4 regions of the Pseudoalteromonas sp. P1-11 genome follow, and region 1 is predicted to be linked to each of the others. Evidence: predicted binding sites of a transcription regulator. Region 1 holds the regulator's gene; each other region holds the start of a gene.
The links. Region 1 encodes sigma-54, which starts transcription at its own class of promoters, with help from an activator protein. Its sites were predicted from a motif close to GTTGGCACGNNNNTNGNNT; they were not measured.

Region 1 (4,402 bases):
TAAAAGCATTTAATACAAAAGATGGTTTTGGCATTAAAGCGCTGATCAATAGTGGTTTTGAAGTTGCGGTCATTACGGGACGTCACTCAGAAATAGTGCAAACTCGCATGAGCAGCTTAACCGTGCAGCACATTTATCAAGGCCAAGAAGACAAGCTTATTGCTTATCAAGAACTCAAAAACATTTTAAAGTTAACTGACGAACAAATAGCCTATATTGGCGACGATGGCCCTGACATGCCAGTAATGGAGCGCGTTGGCTTTGCCGTTGCAGTTAACGATGCGCACCCGCTTATTAAGCGCTTATCGCATTACACTACGCAAATGCCTGGCGGCTTTGGCGCCGTTAGAGAGCTCACAGACTTACTTATGCTAGAGAATGGCATAGCGCTTACAACACAAGGCACCAGTTCATGAATGCAGCACGCGTTATACTCAGTGCGTTATTCATCGGCTGTATGGTTTGGCTTTGGTACCCTTATTTTACCCAAACCAATGTAGCGCCAGAGCAAGAACCTGAAGTAATTGCAAAGCCCGATTACACCGCTATAGAGCTTAAGCAAACAGCCTATGACGAGCAAGGCAAAATAAGCCATAAAGTCACAGCGGCTAAAATGGAGCTGTACCAACAGCTTGGTTTTACGTTTTTTGAAAAACCTATTTTCACCTTGTATAACGAAAAGCAAACATGGCGAATAAATGCAGACGAAGCAACGCTTTACGAAGATAAACAACTTATTTTAGAAGGCAATGTAGTTGCTAAAAATTTAGTTGATAACGCCATGATAGATAACATCGATGCCGATAACATCGAAGTCGACATTAAAGCGCTAACAATGCGCTCTGAGCAGCCAGTGGTTGTCACTGGGCCTAATTTAAAAATTGTCGGTAAAGGCCTTGAAGCCGATTTAAAAACCGAAGTAATAAAACTAATTAACCATACGCGAACAATATATTATGACCAATAAACTCACTAAAATACTTATTATCCCATCGCTAATGCTTGCATTTAGCGCCTCTGCTGCTGAGCCTGCTGCTCAACCGCCAGCAAATCAAATTTCTATTAGTGCAGACCGTCAAGAAGGCCAACTTAAAGAAAACGTAGGTATTTTTGAAAAGAACGTCGAAATTGTGCATGGTAATCGCAAAATTACAGCCGACCGACTTGAAGTACATAAACGTGAAGACTTAGGGGATAACAAACAACTCCTTATTGCCACTGGCAGCCCAGCCTACTTCGAAGAAAAACAAGACGATGGTACCGTAATGAGCGCCAGTGCAAACGAAGTACGTTACGACGTAGCAAAGCGCTTTTTAACGCTTGTTGGCGATGCTGAAGTCGCACAAGCCGGTCAAAAAATTAATGCTAAAAGTATTACCTACGATATGCAGCAGCAGCTTATTAGCGCAGAAAAAGACGAAAACTCTACGGATCGTGTCCACACAATTTTAGTGCCTGTTGAAGCAAAAATTAAAGAAAAAACAGGTAACGAAGGTCAACCATGAGCACCTTAAAAGCAGAACTATTAGCAAAAAGCTATAAAGGCCGCCAAGTTGTAAAAAATGTAGGCCTTGAGGTAGAAGCCGGCAGCATTGTTGGCTTATTGGGCCCTAATGGCGCAGGTAAAACCACCACCTTTTACATGATTGTAGGATTAGTACCTAGCGACAAAGGTAAAATTTCTATTGATGATAACGACATTACGTTATTACCTATGCACAGCCGCGCCCGCTTAGGCATTGGCTATTTGCCGCAAGAGTCATCAATATTTAGAAAGCTGACAGTTTATCAAAACTTAATGGCTATTTTAGAAACGCGTAAAGAGCTCAATAAAGCCGCGCGAGAAGAAACGCTCAACAACTTACTTGATGAATTTAGTATTCAGCATATTCGCGATAGCCAAGGTATGGCACTTTCTGGTGGTGAACGCCGCCGTGTAGAAATTGCCAGAGCACTGGCAGCAAACCCTAAATTTATTTTATTGGATGAGCCTTTTGCTGGTGTTGATCCGATTTCAGTGTTAGATATAAAGAAAATAATAGAACATCTTAAAAACCGTGGCATTGGCGTATTAATTACCGATCACAATGTAAGAGAAACCCTTGATGTTTGTGAAAAAGCCTACATTGTTTCTCATGGGGAGCTAATTGCATCTGGCACCCCAGAACACGTATTAAATGACAAAACTGTACGCGATGTTTATTTAGGCGAGCAATTTAGGCTGTAACATTTAAGCCACACCTACAAGCATCTGCTAATATTAATTATAACAACATAAAAGGATTGTTAGAGATACATGAGGCAATCATTACAGCTGCGCATGGGCCAGCAACTTACAATGACTCCACAATTGCAACAAGCGATTCGCTTGCTGCAGCTCAGTACATTGGATCTCCAGCAAGAAATACAAGAAGCACTTGATAGCAACCCGCTATTAGAAGTAGAAGAGCAAGATTACACGGAAGAGTCGGCTGGAAAAAATGAGCAAAAAGCAGATACGGATGATGTAACCGTAAGCGCATCGGCTGACGATACAACCAGCGAGTACGAGCAAGACAGTGGCGAAGCTTTAAATAAAGACACCGTTAGCGATGATATGGCAATGGATGTAACTTGGGATGAGTACATGAGCGCAGCCCCTGCGGCATCCTCAGGCCCAATGCCGGAAGATGAGTCTATTTATCAAGGTGCCTCTACTGAAACGCTACATGAGTATTTAATGTGGCAGCTTCAGCTTACTCCTTTTAGCCCAACTGACGAAGCCATTGCTATTGCCATTGTAGAAGCTGTAGATGACTCGGGTATTTTAACGCTAAGTTGCGAAGAGATTTTAGAGAGCTTTAACCAAGAAAACGATGACGAAGTTGAAGTTGAACTTGACGAAATAGAAGCCGTTTTAAAGCGTATTCAGTTATTTGACCCTGTAGGTATAGCCGCGCGCAGTTTACAAGAGTGCTTGTGCATTCAGCTAAACCAGTTTGATAAAGACACCCCTTTTATAGAACAAACTAAAATGATCTTAACCGATCACATTGATCTATTAGCGGCACGCGACTATCGTACATTAATGAAAAAGACTAAGCTTAAAGAAGACGAGCTTAAAGAGGTCATGACCCTAATACATACCCTCAACCCAAAACCTGCAGATACCATAGTAAGGGAAGAGTCGGAGTATGTAATACCGGATGTGTCGGTTAAAAAAATAAAAGGCCGCTGGGTGGTAGAGCTAAACCCAGATAGCATGCCAAAAATACGCGTAAATAGTCAGTACGCGGCTATGTCACGTACCGTAAAATCAAGTGGTGATAGCCAATTTATTCGCTCTCACTTACAAGAAGCTAAATGGTTTATAAAAAGCCTTGAAAGCAGAAACGACACGCTGCTCAAAGTAACAAACTGTATTGTAAAACAGCAACAAGCATTTTTTGAACATGGCCCCGAAGCCATGAAGCCAATGGTTTTAAACGATGTTGCTGAAATGGTAGAAATGCATGAATCGACAATTTCGCGTGTTACTACGCAAAAATATATGCATACGCCACGTGGTATTTTTGAGCTTAAGTATTTTTTCTCAAGCCACGTAAGCACTGAAAACGGCGGCGAGTGTTCATCAACCGCAATACGTGCCCTAATTAAAAAGCTAATTGCCGCGGAAAACTCAGCTAAACCATTGAGTGATAGTAAAATTGCGGATATATTGGCAGAGCAAGGAATTAAAGTAGCTAGACGCACAATAGCAAAATACCGTGAATCGCTAGCTATTCCACCGTCAAATCAGAGAAAGAGTTTGATATAAGACGTAAAAAACAAAGAGGAAATGCTTATGCAACTAAACCTAACTGGTCGTCACGTAGAAGTAACTGATTCACTTAGAGACTATGTAAATAATAAATTTGCAAAGCTAGAAAGGCACTCAGATCATATTAGCAATGTGCATGTCATTCTCGATGTAGAAAAACTCAACCAAAAAGCAGAAGCGACTATTCATGTAAGTGGCGCAGATTTATTTGCCTCAACAGAGCACCAAGATATGTATGCCGCTATAGACTCGTTGATTGACAAGCTCGATCGTCAAGTCATAAAACATAAAGAGAAGCTTGCTAGACACTAATATTATGAAATTAAGTACATTAGTATGCCAGGACTGCAGCAAAGCTGCGGTCCTTTTTAGTAGTAAAAAAAGAATTTTAGAGTTTATCAGTGAGCTAGCTCATGAAAAGCTCCCCTACTTACCACAACAAGATATTCTTAATGCGCTGGCAAGCAGAGAAAAGCTAGGCAGTACTGGCATTGGCCGGGGTATCGCCATTCCTCATGGCAGAATGGGTGGCGTAGAAGAGCCGCTGGCTTTAGTACTTGTTAGCGACACCCCTGTTAACTTTGATGCTATTGATAACTGCCC
Region 2 (4,402 bases), on a different contig from region 1:
ATGTTGTTGAGGAGATGGCAAATATGATCTCTGCTTCTCGCTCTTATCAAACAAACGTGCAAGTTGCCGATGCAGCTAAGCAAATGTTAAGCAAAACGCTGTTACTTGGGCAGCGATAACCGAGGGTAGGTTATGAGTAACGATATTAGTAGCAGTTCAACTTATTTGGACTCACTACGCTGGCAAGAACAACAAGTTGCTACCAGCGATGGAGAGAGTGATGCGTTAACACAAGAAGATTTTTTCTCGTTGCTAACTCAGCAGTTATCGTATCAAGATCCGAGTAATCCGGCTGATAACGATCAGATGATTGCGCAAATGACTAATTTTACCATGGCGCAAGGCATCACAGATTTAAACACAAATTTTGAGTCACTAGCCTCATCAATGACCTCAAATTCTGCCTTACAAGCATCAACGCTGGTTGGTAAGCAAGCGCTTTTAGAGTCTAATACGCTTGAGCTTGGCGAAAGCGGAGAGGCAAAAGGGTCTGCGGTTGCTGAAGAAGCCGTTGATAATTTAACAATTAAAGTCACAGATGCTTCTGGGCAACTGGTTAGAACTATCGATATGGGTTCGCAAGCAGCGGGTGCAGTGCGCTTTAGCTGGGATGGTAATAATGAATCCGGTGAGCGCCTACCAGAGGGTGAATACACCATTACTGCAGAGGGCAGTACCAACGGCGAGTTTTCAAGCTTACCGGTGGCAACATTCAAAAACATTGAAAGCGTTAATATCAATGGCTCTAGTGGCATTATTATTAACACTAAAGAGGGTGCGGTTAGGTTGACAGATGTCGCAGAGATCGCATAACCAATTAAAAAATATTTCGCCTGCTAGCAGGCTATTAGATTAAAAGTTAGAGGTGAATTATGAGCTTTAATATCGCACTTACAGGCCTAGCTGCCGCTCAAAAAGATTTAGACGTAACAGCAAATAATATTGCTAATGTAAACACCACCGGTTTTAAAGAATCACGAGCTGAGTTCGTCGATGTGTATGCATCTTCTGTGTTCAGTTCTGGTAAAACTAAAAACGGTGATGGTGTTCAGACAGCTATGGTTGCACAGCAGTTTCATCAGGGGTCGTTGCAGTTCACCAACAACTCGTTGGATTTAGCTATTACGGGTGAAGGTTATTTTGCGATGAGTGAAGACCTTGGCTCTCAAGATTTTTCTTATACCCGTGCTGGCGCATTTAAGCTAAATCAAGACAATTTTGTAGTCGATGCAAAAGGTAATTTCTTACAAAGCTTTCCTGTTGATGAAGCTACAGGAGATACTACTTCAGTGAGCCTAAGCACATCATCACCTTTACAAATACCTGACTCGTCAGGTTCTCCAAGAGCTACTAGTCAAGTATATTCATCATTCAATCTAGATTCTCGAAGTACTCAGCCTTCAGTTACTCCTTTTGATTCAAATACTAGTGCCTCCTATAATAGCTCGACATCCACCACTGTGTATGATTCATTAGGTGAGCCACATGTTTTACAGCTGTTCTTTGTAAAGCAAGACCCAGTAACAGCACCGAACCAATGGCAAGTTTACGGGACCTTAGACGGGAAAAACTTTGGCACAGATGGAACTGAAACCGCCGCCGGTTCACATACTCCAATAGATACTTTTGAATTTACATCTGCAGGTTTGCCTAATGTAGCGTCACCGGCTACAACTTTTTCTGATATAGACTTATCGTCAGATGCTACTACAGGTTTGACTTCACTTTTAACTAATGGTGCAAGTTTTCCCGATGATGTATCAGTAAGTTGGCGTGATGAAGCTGGCACTAATAACAAAGTTCCAACACAGTATGCAAGTAACTTTGAAGTAAAAGCACTAGAGCAAGATGGCGCTACCGTTGGTCGTTTAGCGGGTATTGATATTGGAACAGATGGAAAAGTAGTAGCATCATATAGTAATGGTGATTCAACCTTCTTAGGCCAAGTTGCTATGGTGCGTTTTTCAAACTCTCAAGGTTTATCGCAAGTAGGCGATACGAGCTGGAAGAAAAGTTTGACATCAGGGGAGCCTATTGCAGGAGAACCAGGTTCAGGCACATTGGGTAGTATTAATTCATCCGCGCTTGAGCAATCAAATACCAACTTAACAAACGAATTAGTTGATTTGATTACCGCTCAACGTAACTACCAAGCGAACTCACGAGCGCTTGAAGTTAACTCAACAATTCAGCAAAGTATTTTGCAGATTCGATAAGTTAACCTTATTTTTGGTTAAGATTTTAAGGCTGCATTTTTGCAGCCTTTTTTGTAGCTATGTCGCTAAAACTAGCGTAGCTGAACCGTTCAATACCTTCCTTATATTGCGTCAAATTTAACCTGGCATCTATTTTGCATTTATCAACTCAGAGATTTTTTATGTGAGTCGATGTTATGGACAAAATGGTCTACATTGCAGCCTCCGGCGCTAAGCAAAGCCTACAAGGGCTTGCACTTAAAGCCAATAATTTGGCAAACGCAAACACCACGGGTTTTAAAGCTGACTTTGCGCAAGCGCGTTCTATGCAAGCATTTGGCGAGGGCTTACCAACGCGCGTGTTTTCAATGCAAGAGCGACCAGGTTCTAACATGACCTCTGGCGGCATAATCGAAACAGGGCGAGATTTAGATATTGCCATGAGCGATAACGCCTGGCTTGCGGTTCAGGATGACTCAGGAAACGAAGCATATACAAAAGTAGGCACGCTAAACATTACTGCGCAAGGTATGTTGGTAACAAGTCATGGTCGTCAAGTTATTGGCGAAGGTGGCCCCGTAATTTTACCGGTTCCTATTGAAAAAATAAGTTTTAGTGAAGATGGTGCCATACAGGTTCGCCCCCAAGGCGCGCCTGCAAATTTTTTAGAAGAAGTAGACACGCTGCGCGTTGTTGAAGGAAACAGCAGAGAGCTTGAAAAAGGCAACGATGGTTTATTTAGACCTGTACCTGGGCAAACCGTCGATACCTCTGCAAATGTAAAAGTGTTAAGTGGTGCACTGGAAATGTCTAACGTTAATCCAGTTCACGAAATGGTCGATATGATCAACCACCAACGTCAATTTGAGTTACAAGTAAAACTAATGAAAACAGCTGAAGAGATTGACGAACGTCAAGATCAGTTGATGCGCATAGTTTAACTTTAAAATGAGGGCATACTTATGAATCCTGCATTGTGGATAAGTAAAACAGGGCTAGACGCTCAACAAACTGATATTTCAGTTATTTCAAATAACTTGGCGAATGCCAGTACCGTAGGTTACAAAAAAAGCCGCGCTATTTTTGAAGATTTACTGTATCAAAACATCAACCAGCCTGGCGGGCGCTCTTCACAAGATACCGAGCTGCCATCTGGCCTAATGCTAGGTGCGGGTGCAAAAGTGGTTGCTAACCAAAAAGAGTTTACGCAAGGTAATATGCTCACCACCGAAAACTCACTCGATTGGATGATTTCAGGCGAAGGTTTTTTTGAAGTGCTGCAACCCGATGGCAATATAGCGTATTCGCGTAATGGGCAATTTACTACCGATGAAGACGGTCGTATTGTTACCTCCGGTGCAGGTTTTGTTGTTCAGCCCGAAATGAATGTACCCGATGATGCGCAATCAATTACAGTCTCTCAAGATGGTGAAGTATCTGTACGCGTTGCAGGGCAAGCCGATAACGTGGTGATTGGCCAGCTAACAATTAGTGACTTTATTAATCCATCGGGTCTTGAGCCAATTGGTCAAAACCTTTACACCGAAACCGCTGTTAGTGGAGCGCCTGTTCAAGGTAATCCAGGCGTAGAAGGCTTAGGAACTATTATTCAAGGCTCACTTGAAACATCAAACGTTAATGTAACGGAAGAATTGGTAAACCTTATCGAAACTCAACGTGTTTACGAAATGAACTCAAAAGTAATCTCGGCCGTTGACGAAATGATGAGCTACATCAATCAACAGTTATAACCGTGCACAAGGGGATAGTTATGCGTAATGTTATTTTATTTGCAGCAGGCACCTTATTTTTAAGTGGCTGTGTTTCTACGCAAAATAGTGAAGTGGTTCAAGATGACCCCTACTACGCACCCATGTACCCAGAGCCTGTAGCAGAGCCTGTTGTTGCAACGGGTTCGTTGTTTAACACCAATACATTCAATGATTTGTATTCAGACAAAAAAGCACTTAGAACCGGCGATATAATTACCGTTAAGCTTGAAGAGTCAACACAAGCTACAAAAGCCGCTAAAACCGAAACCGATAAAGAAACCGAAGCCAGCCTAGACCCCGTTATTGGGTTAGGTGGTTTACCAGTCAATATAGGTGGCGATAGTATTCAGTTTGGCATTGGTAGTGACTCATCATTTACCGGTGACTCTAAATCAAATCAGTCAAACAGCTTAGTGGGCGATATCTCGGTGAATG
Region 3 (4,402 bases), on a different contig from region 1:
ATTAGGGTGATACCAGCTTTTTAACGGGAAAAAGCGCTCAGCAATGAGCGCCACAAAAAAGGCAATAAAGTTCAAATGGTTTTGAACAATATTGCTTAGCATTTACAGCGTAACTTTTGTTAGTTTTTCCAATAGTGCAACAACCATTTTTGATGAATTGATTGATGCAGTCTCTAAGTATTCTTCAAACGATTGCGGCGACTCTTTACCGGCAATGTCAGACATAGAGCGAATAACCACAAATGGCGTATTAAGCGCAAAACACGTTTGTGCAATAGATGCGCCTTCCATTTCTACTGCAAGCATTGTAGGAAAGTCGCTGCGTGCTTTATCAATTCGCACTGGATCACACATAAATGAATCACCCGTACAAATTAAGCCTACTAAGGTTTTTACTTCGCTAATTTGCGCAATGGTTTGCTCGGCAGCTTCAACTAGTTTTGGGTGTGCGGCAAAGCCTGCTGGCATTTGTGGAACTTGGCCGATTTCGTAGCCAAAAGCGGTTACATCTACATCGTGATGGCGTACTTCTGAAGAGATAACAACATCGCCAACACTTAGAGAGGGATCAAAGCCACCGGCAGAACCTGTGTTAATAACACAATCAGGATTAAAGTTATCAATTAATAACGTGGTTGCAATCGTTGATGCCACTTTACCAATACCCGATTGCACAAGTGTTACTGTATTACCTGCTAATTCGCCTGTGTAAAAGGTAAACCCTGCTTTTGTTAGCACTTGTGGGTTTTGCATTGCTTCACGTAAAATTTTAACTTCTGGCTCCATTGCGCCAATAATACCAACATTCATAGTGTTTGATTCCTGAGTTTGAATACGTAGATTATACGTGAAGTTAGCAATAAAAAACAAAAAAGCGAGCTGTTTTACGGCTCGCTTTAAATACTTTTAGGAGAGTATTTAATTCTATTTTAAATTTCGGCTAACGCAGTGGTTTGCGCTTTAGCCTGAGAAGGTGACAATACCGCAGGTTTACTTACACGATTACGTGTTGGACGAGCCGATTGCACCGCTGCAGGTTTGCCTAATTTAAACATAATAGCATCGCGCACCTCAGAAGGGCGGTAGCCTGATTTTACTTTCATACGAATATGTGGAATGCCAGCGGATTCTAAAGCGCCGTTTACAAACCAGTCGCGCTGCGCTTTGTGGCCATCTTTATTGGCGTTGTTAACTAAATCGACCGCAGCCACTATCGTCATTTTTTCTTTATCTACCAGCACAAAATCGAGTTGCTTATTTTTAGCTTTAGCTAAAGCTGCACGTTTTGATTTAGCTGAGAGGCCTTGTTTGCAGTCGATTACATCGATGAGTTTGACGCGACTCACAATTTTATATTGATCACCTACCGCACGCTCTAAAAGATTTAAAAATGCACCCTCAACCTGTGTAAACACGGTTTGTTTGCGGGTAAAAGGATAGGGATTGCCGCCATCATCACTAAATTTTGACGCAACCACAGAGGCCCCAACCACTAATACTAAAATTGATAATAAAGCGAATTCCATACGGTAACTCCATAACAACAAATTGACACTGCTCAAGTAAAGCAATTTACGTGCCTAAAAATTGGTTGTTATGGCTAATTACCGTATGTATTTATTATTGATGCAGTAGGGCTGTTAGGCTTTGTAACCGCCCTCAATTCCTTTAACGGCAATCGCGACTGCATCATGCGCATGGAGCGATTCATAATGATTAATTTGCAGCCAGTAATCACTAAAGTTATCGTTTTCAAGAACCGCTTTAATTTTACGTGCAGCGTCTTCACAAAACATTAAATTTTGACCGTTAAGGCGGGCAAATTCTTGCTCATCTTCACGTTTTACTGCCGCTTGTACGGGGGTTTTTAGCTCAGCTTCTAATGTATCAATTAAATTTACTACGTCAAATTCACTAATCGTGTTGTCTAGCTTTACTTTAACGTTTGCAATTGAACGCTGTGAGTGAGGTGTTGCCACAATACCCTGCGTTGTACCTAGCCATGCTAAAACGTCTTTTTGATTAAGTGTTTCTTGGTTAAACTTTTCGCTAAAAGCATTTTGAATAAGTTGGCGAGCAAGTGCTGCAGAGCATGGACAGGTTGATGAATAAGTAACATCAACGCTTAGCTCGTAGCTAATTACGCTATTTTCAATAGTGCTGGTTAGGGTAATTGGGTAGCTTTTCCAACCTGCTTTACCGCTTAATAACGATTTACGACGCAGCGGTAACTCAAATTTAAACTCTATTTGGGCTTTGTCACTTAATCCTTCGTGGCTGGTGATAAAGGTATCGAGTGCTTGAGCTAAAGTTTGTGGGTTAACTTGTTGCTCTGTAGAGAGTAAATCAAGCGCTAAAAATAAACGCGACATATGAATGCCTTTAGCGTCTTCTTTATGCAAATTAACAAAGGCACGCGCTTTTGCGTTAACGGTAACGGGTGCTAAATCTTTCGATTCAAAAATAAATGGCAGTTCTATTTCGCCCATACCAACCCAGTCTAACTTACCTGTTTGTAAGGCGGGAGCCGTATCAGCTATATCGGGCATGTTGGTTTGCATGTGCGCTACTCGTTATTGGTCATAATAAAGCGCAGCATTTTACACTAAATAATTTATTGCTGAAATGATGAGTTTAACAAGTAGGCAAAAGTAAACATGAAAATTTTCTGTTTTTGTCGCACAACATGAATATAGCTAATAGAAAAATGCTAAAATCTGCTGCAAAATGCGTTTGACTATTAATAGGCACTTTTTATTTATGCCTAGTAACGAGATACACTGACCTATGACCGATTCTTCTTTGAGCCCTTGGGCTCGAGTACTTTCTAGTTTAATAACTCGCTTTGGCGAGTTAAAAACCGCGGCAATGTGCTACGCGCTTTTATTATGCGTGTCGCTTATATTGTCGAGTATGTTTTATTATGTGGCACTGGGTGAGGTTAATTTAGTTGATATTTTAGCTGTGGTATTTTTTACCGCGGTTGTATCTCCCTTTATGATCAGTATTTTACTCAACTCGATTAGACAATTAGATGCCTCATACGCTTATTTAGACAGCGCCACAAAACAAGAAAAGCTGTTAAATCAAACATTAAAAGATAATATCAACCGCCTCAACATTGAAATAGATGAGCGAAAAATGGCTTTTCATGCCAAGCATCGCGCCATTGAAGAGCTTCGCCGCGAAATAGCAGAGCGTAAAAAAACACAACAAGAACTTGCTCAGCAAGGCATGCTCCTTCGCTCTATTGTCGACTCTTCCCCCGATTTATTTTATTACCGAGATAACAACGGCGTGTTTGCCGGCTGTAATAAAATGTTTGAAGAGGTTATGGGCAAAACCAGCGCTGAACTAATTGGTAAAACAGTGGAGCAGATTTTCCCAAGCTACTTTTTAGCAGAAGTACTCAGAACCGATAAACAAGTCGAGCAAACGCATCAAGCGCTGACAATTGATGTTGAATATATGGTTAATGGTGAAAACCGTTGGTTTGAGCTGCGTAAATTACCGTTTATAAATGATCAAGGTGACTACATAGGTTTGCTTGCATTTGGCCGTGATATAACCAGCCGTAAAGAAGCAGCACAAGCGCTTGAAACAGCTTATAAGGATAAAGGTAAGTTTATAGCAACGCTTAGTCATGAGCTGCGCACGCCATTAAATGGCATTGTAGGTTTAACCCGAATGCTACTTGATACAGAGCTTAATAAGCAGCAACGCAGTTGGTGTAATACGGTTTTTTCGAGCGCTGAAACCTTAGGTAATATTTTTAACGATATTATAGATTTAGATAAAATAGACCGAGAGCAGTTAGATATAGCAACCGACTCTATTAACGTTTCAGACTTTATTAACGATGTAGTAAACTTTGCCGGTTTAATTGCTGAACAAAAAGAGCTTGAATTTTCAATTGAGCGAAATGGCACATTAGATGTTTATGCACTCCTAGACCCAACGCGTTTACGCCAAGTGGTATGGAACTTAATTAATAATGCCGTTAAGTTTACCCAGCATGGCGAGGTAAAACTCACATGTAGCCGAGACGAGCGTAACGACGGGCCGTGGCTTGAACTTAAAATATCAGACACAGGGCAGGGGATCCCAGAGGATCAACTCTCGCGCATATTTGATATGTACTACAAAGCCCCAGATTTAAGCGGTAAAAACGCGATTGGCTCAGGCATTGGTTTAGCCGTAACCAAAGCGTTGGTCAGTGCAATGAAAGGTACTATTTCGGTAACCAGTACAGAAGGTGAAGGCAGCTGCTTTACAGTACACATACCGCTTAGCTTATGTGTAGCGCCTACCGAACAAAGCTATGCCGGTAGAGGTTTATATATTTTACTTGTAGAGGATGTGCCATTAAATGCTGAAATTGCGACAAACCTGTTAGAGCAGC
Region 4 (4,402 bases), on a different contig from region 1:
ATACAGCTTTTAGGCATTTCAACTGCAATTGAGGTAACGTTTTTATCTACGAGGTCGTCATTCTCACTGCTTTGTGTAATCCCTCCAGGGAAACCACCGCCATCCCCAGCACCTGGCGCACTATCACCTTCAACGGGAACGTAATTTACTAAATCGAATGTTTTACCTAAGTTAACGACAAATGGGTCTTTGCGCTGACCAACAAATACTTTGGCCATACTGTCACAGCCTGGTACCGAAACTTGATAAACAAACTGATCTGCATAGGTTTGGTAATCAGCCATTGAACCAAATGTTTTGTCACCAATATAATCAAGCGGTTTATTAAACGTGGTTGAACTGGTGGTGGTATTACTTAATGCTGTACTGGTACCCGTGCGTTGTGGACCGCTTATCATGCTGAGTGTGTATGACTCGCTAAAATTAGCGGCGCTATCATCACCTGCTGCTACACCACCAACGTTTTTAAGAGGTACAGATACAGTACGCTGATTATCTTCTGGGCCAACGGTTAATTGCACGCCTTGATTATCGTTTGGCAGCATACTGGTAAAATTAAAAGCAAAGGTAATATCCTCAACTGCATCACCGTCGTTATCAATATGAATACTGTAGGTTGCATCTGGGTCCATAGCAAAGTAGTTAGGGCCGCCGTAGGCATCTTGTAGAGGAATATAGTTGGCAATAAATGTAACGTAGTCGTCTCTGCCTGCTTCATAACTATTAAATACATAAAAGTCGGTAGAGTCTAAGGTTGGAAAGCGGCTAATGTTCGGCGCTTCACGGTGACTTGATGCCTCGCTAGAGGTGCTTACTAAGGTACTGCATACTACTACTGCGAGTATAGATGGAGTTAAAGCTTTCATGACTTTTTCCTTTAGTTTTGATTGGAGTCATAACTAATAACGAAACAAAAAGCACAATGGATGCAAAAAAGTTAAATATTTTTTTATTTTGTTAATAAAGGGGTGTTTAACGTTCAAGATTAAATTTTCAGCAGGCTGTTTTGCATTTAGATAAGGAAGTGATAAGAGAGTGTTAAGGGGCTGAAGCGGTTTGGTTTTATACTTATTACAGGGGGTGTATGCAATTAAAATAACGCAGCAGGTATTGAGCACACAATATGATAAGCATCGCACTGCGATTAAGCCTACTTTAGTTTAATCAAATATTAATGGTTACCCAAGGTAAATAAAAAGGTTGGCCAAACAAAGTTTGACCAACCAGTCGCGTTTATTTAGTTATAAAATAACTAAATCTGTCGTGTACAGTACTTGTGTTGGTAGGCCGTTTGGCGAGCCACCTAAAGGCTCTAAGCTAACAGCGAGTAGGGCAATGTCTTGTGCCTTAAAGCGCGTGCCTTTGAGTAACTGTTTTTCACCGTTTTTAGGCAGTAGACCCAACGAAATTGGCGTGTCTTGCCCTTTTAAAATCATCCACAGCTCGTAGTCTTTATCGGTTTGCGCAACGAGTTTATCACTGGCTTTAACCGATAATGTTTGCTCATCTACGTTAATAAACCACAGTGATTGCTTATCTTGGTTTTGTACTAAAGCAATTTGTTGGCTGTATTGGGGCTGAGTTGTGGGCTGAATAACCAAAAATGCTAAGATAATACAGGCAGCTGTGGCTATAAATGACCAATTGCGCCACAGCGATGTAGCTGGTTTGATCACCGTTTTAACGGGTTGGTTGGTGTGTTCTAATGTATTTAAAATATTCTTCCACACTTGCGCGCTGGGTGTTTGAGGCGTAATTGCACTGGCTAAATCATTTAAATTTTGCTCCCACATTATAGTGGCTTCTCGGGCTTGCGGTAAGCTGAGCATTAAGCGTTGAAAACGTTTTCGTGCCAGGCCTTTTAAAGTACCTAATACATACTGCCCTGCTAAAGCATCAAGTAATTCTGGTTTATTATAATTCATAATGTTAAACACCTCTGCAACTGCTGCAAACCACGCCTGATCCAGCTTTTAACTGTGCCTAAGGGCGTTTCTATGTGATTGACTAACTCACCATGGCTTAGCCCTTTGTAATAGGCTAAATGAATGGCTTGTTTTTGTTGGGGATCAAGTTGCTCAATACAATTAACAAGTTTGGTTTGTTCGTCGTAACTAACATCGACTGCTTGTTCGTCGTATTCATCATCACCCATTGCCTGCTCTTTTCTTACCTTGTGATAACGCAATGCATCTAAGCTGCGGTATCTCACAATGCTTATCATCCAGCTAATAACTGTGCCTTTAGATGAATTGTACTCTGACGCGTTATGCCAAATTTTTATAAATGCCTCTTGCAGTACTTCTTCTGCGTGCGCGCGGTTTGAAAGCATATTTAAACTAATCGCAAAAAGCTTTGCGCTTGTTTGCTGATACAAATCAGCAAACGCGGCTTTGTTACCCTGTGCTGTTTTACACAAAAGGGGAAGTAAATTGTCGTTTTCCATAAGGTTCCTGTTGTTTTTATTATTACCGAGGTGTGTTGAGCTTCGTGAATTAACAATTGTTTTATTTAAGCGCAATTTAATCGCTTTGAAATAGAGATTAAACAGGCTGTTATAAATTTAACCAATAAAGATAAACACACTCTCAATAAACGTGTGAAAAGAGTGATTGGATGCAAAAACTTTTAAGCTGACATTTATATTAGCTGCTGTACACATTGAAACAAGTTTTAAATATAAACAGTTACCTTTGAGTAGTGAGAAAAAATGACCGATTACTGTGTAAAAAGCGCCTAATATGCGAATACAGCTAAAGCTAGCTACTTTTATTTATTTTATATCAGTTACTTAGTGTTGTTTTTGTTCCTAAAAAACAACTTTTGTTGGCGTGTAAATTGCTACTACACTTATACACAGCTGTAAAAAATGTGCCAAAACAGTAAAAATAAAGGAGAAAATATGTGGGCTGCAACGAGTTATTTAATTTTAGCGTTAATTTTTATATTTATAGGGTGGGAGGTTAACTCGGTATATTTTGCAGTGGTATTTTACTGGAGTGCATTGTCGTTAATTCTTGTCAGTGGTGCTTACATTTTTAATTTGGCGAAAATTTTTAGAAAGCGTGAAAATGGTGTTATTCCATTTTATATTCGCTGGGCATTTGTGCCTTTTTTACTGGGTGTTCAAATTTACAATGCGTATTCTCGCAAGCACGATAAAGTCCCTCCCATTCAAAAAATTAACGACCATTTATTTTTAGCATGCCGATTGTTCCCCTCTGATATAGATACGTTAAAAGAAAACGGCATAACGGCAATATTAGATGTAACGTGTGAGTTTGATGGCTTAGAATGGAGCTCTACACAAGAAAATATTAGCTATTTAAATATTCCGGTGCTTGATCATAGTGTGCCTACCCATTCGCAATTAAACCAAGCCATTAACTGGATACATCATCATATTAAAGAAGACCGCCGCGTGGTAGTTCACTGTGCACTGGGCAGAGGGCGTTCGGTATTTGTTATGGCAGCGTATTTACTGAGCCAAGATAAAAACGCCGATGTTCACCAAGTGCTCGCGCAAATAAAAGAAACCCGCGAAACCGCAAATCTTAATAAGCATCAGCTTCGTCATTTAGCAAAGCGACATAAAAAGGGCGAGCTAGTTATTAAAAACAAAGCCGTTATTATTGCAAACCCTGTGTCGGGTACCAAAATGTGGCAAGACAAAGAGCATTTAATAGTGGCTAGGTTGTCGGCGTATTATGATTTAGAAGTATTAACCACCACCAAAGAAATAGACGGTATTGAGCTTGCTAAACAAGCCATTAAAGATAAGCCAGATATAATAATTGCCTGTGGCGGCGATGGAACCGTGACAGAAGTAGCAAGTGTGTTGGTAAACACTCAGTGCAAGCTGGGTATTATCCCTATGGGCACAGCCAATGCATTAGCGCATGTGCTTATGGGGATTAGTTCTAAAATCATTCCTGTTGAGCAGGCCTGCGATCTTATTATTGATGGGCAAACCCAAACAATTGATACGGCCTATTGTAATGACGAGCTTATGCTGTTGTTAGCTGGGATTGGTTATGAGCAATCAATGGTAGAAAAAGCAGATAGAGACTCAAAAAACGAATCGGGTCAGCTTGCCTATTTAAGTGGTTTTTTTCAGGCATTTAGTGAGCAAAAAGCGCAAACCCTATATGTCACCCTTGATGATAATCAAACGCAGGAAGTAAATACAAATAGTTTTATTGTGGCTAATGCTGCGCCATTTACTACGTTATTAGCCCAAGGAGGTGGTCAGCCCGATCACGAAGATGGCCTATTAGACATTAATTGGCTGCTACCTAGTGATGAAAACACCACCCGCGTGCTAAGCATTGCTGAACTTATGTTTAGTAGTATTACACAAACGCATTTAGCAATTAGCTCGCATCATACCAACGCTAAAAAA

Region 2: a site for sigma-54 is predicted at 2,338-2,356, ahead of AN390_RS19340 (flagellar basal body rod protein FlgF). Genes of this name have one in related genera too.
Region 3: a site for sigma-54 is predicted at 1,566-1,584, ahead of AN390_RS12275 (DUF2726 domain-containing protein). Genes of this name have one in related genera too.
Region 4: a site for sigma-54 is predicted at 2,826-2,844, ahead of AN390_RS08785 (diacylglycerol kinase family protein). Genes of this name have one in related genera too.

Annotation. Positions count from the first base shown of each region.
Region 1 covers NZ_LJSP01000001.1:211,180-215,581, reverse strand. The annotation lists gene kdsC (3-deoxy-manno-octulosonate-8-phosphatase KdsC) at 1-416, shown strand, start outside; gene lptC (LPS export ABC transporter periplasmic protein LptC) at 413-967, shown strand; gene lptA (lipopolysaccharide transport periplasmic protein LptA) at 957-1,505, shown strand; gene lptB (LPS export ABC transporter ATP-binding protein) at 1,502-2,227, shown strand; gene AN390_RS00950 (RNA polymerase factor sigma-54) at 2,297-3,796, shown strand; gene hpf (ribosome hibernation promoting factor) at 3,824-4,111, shown strand; gene AN390_RS00940 (PTS sugar transporter subunit IIA) at 4,116-4,402, shown strand, end outside.
Region 2 covers NZ_LJSP01000023.1:10,853-15,254, forward strand. The annotation lists gene flgC (flagellar basal body rod protein FlgC) at 1-119, shown strand, start outside; gene AN390_RS19330 (flagellar hook assembly protein FlgD) at 133-813, shown strand; gene flgE (flagellar hook protein FlgE) at 873-2,216, shown strand; gene AN390_RS19340 (flagellar basal body rod protein FlgF) at 2,393-3,136, shown strand; gene flgG (flagellar basal-body rod protein FlgG) at 3,158-3,946, shown strand; gene flgH (flagellar basal body L-ring protein FlgH) at 3,967-4,402, shown strand, end outside.
Region 3 covers NZ_LJSP01000006.1:127,177-131,578, reverse strand. The annotation lists gene AN390_RS12285 (regulatory signaling modulator protein AmpE) at 1-102, opposite strand, end outside; gene mtnN (5'-methylthioadenosine/S-adenosylhomocysteine nucleosidase) at 103-810, opposite strand; gene AN390_RS12275 (DUF2726 domain-containing protein) at 930-1,526, opposite strand; gene folE2 (GTP cyclohydrolase FolE2) at 1,641-2,561, opposite strand; gene arcB (aerobic respiration two-component sensor histidine kinase ArcB) at 2,788-4,402, shown strand, end outside.
Region 4 covers NZ_LJSP01000004.1:128,349-132,750, forward strand. The annotation lists gene AN390_RS08770 (DUF4331 domain-containing protein) at 1-866, opposite strand, end outside; gene AN390_RS08775 (anti-sigma factor domain-containing protein) at 1,242-1,925, opposite strand; gene AN390_RS08780 (sigma-70 family RNA polymerase sigma factor) at 1,922-2,446, opposite strand; gene AN390_RS08785 (diacylglycerol kinase family protein) at 2,903-4,402, shown strand, end outside.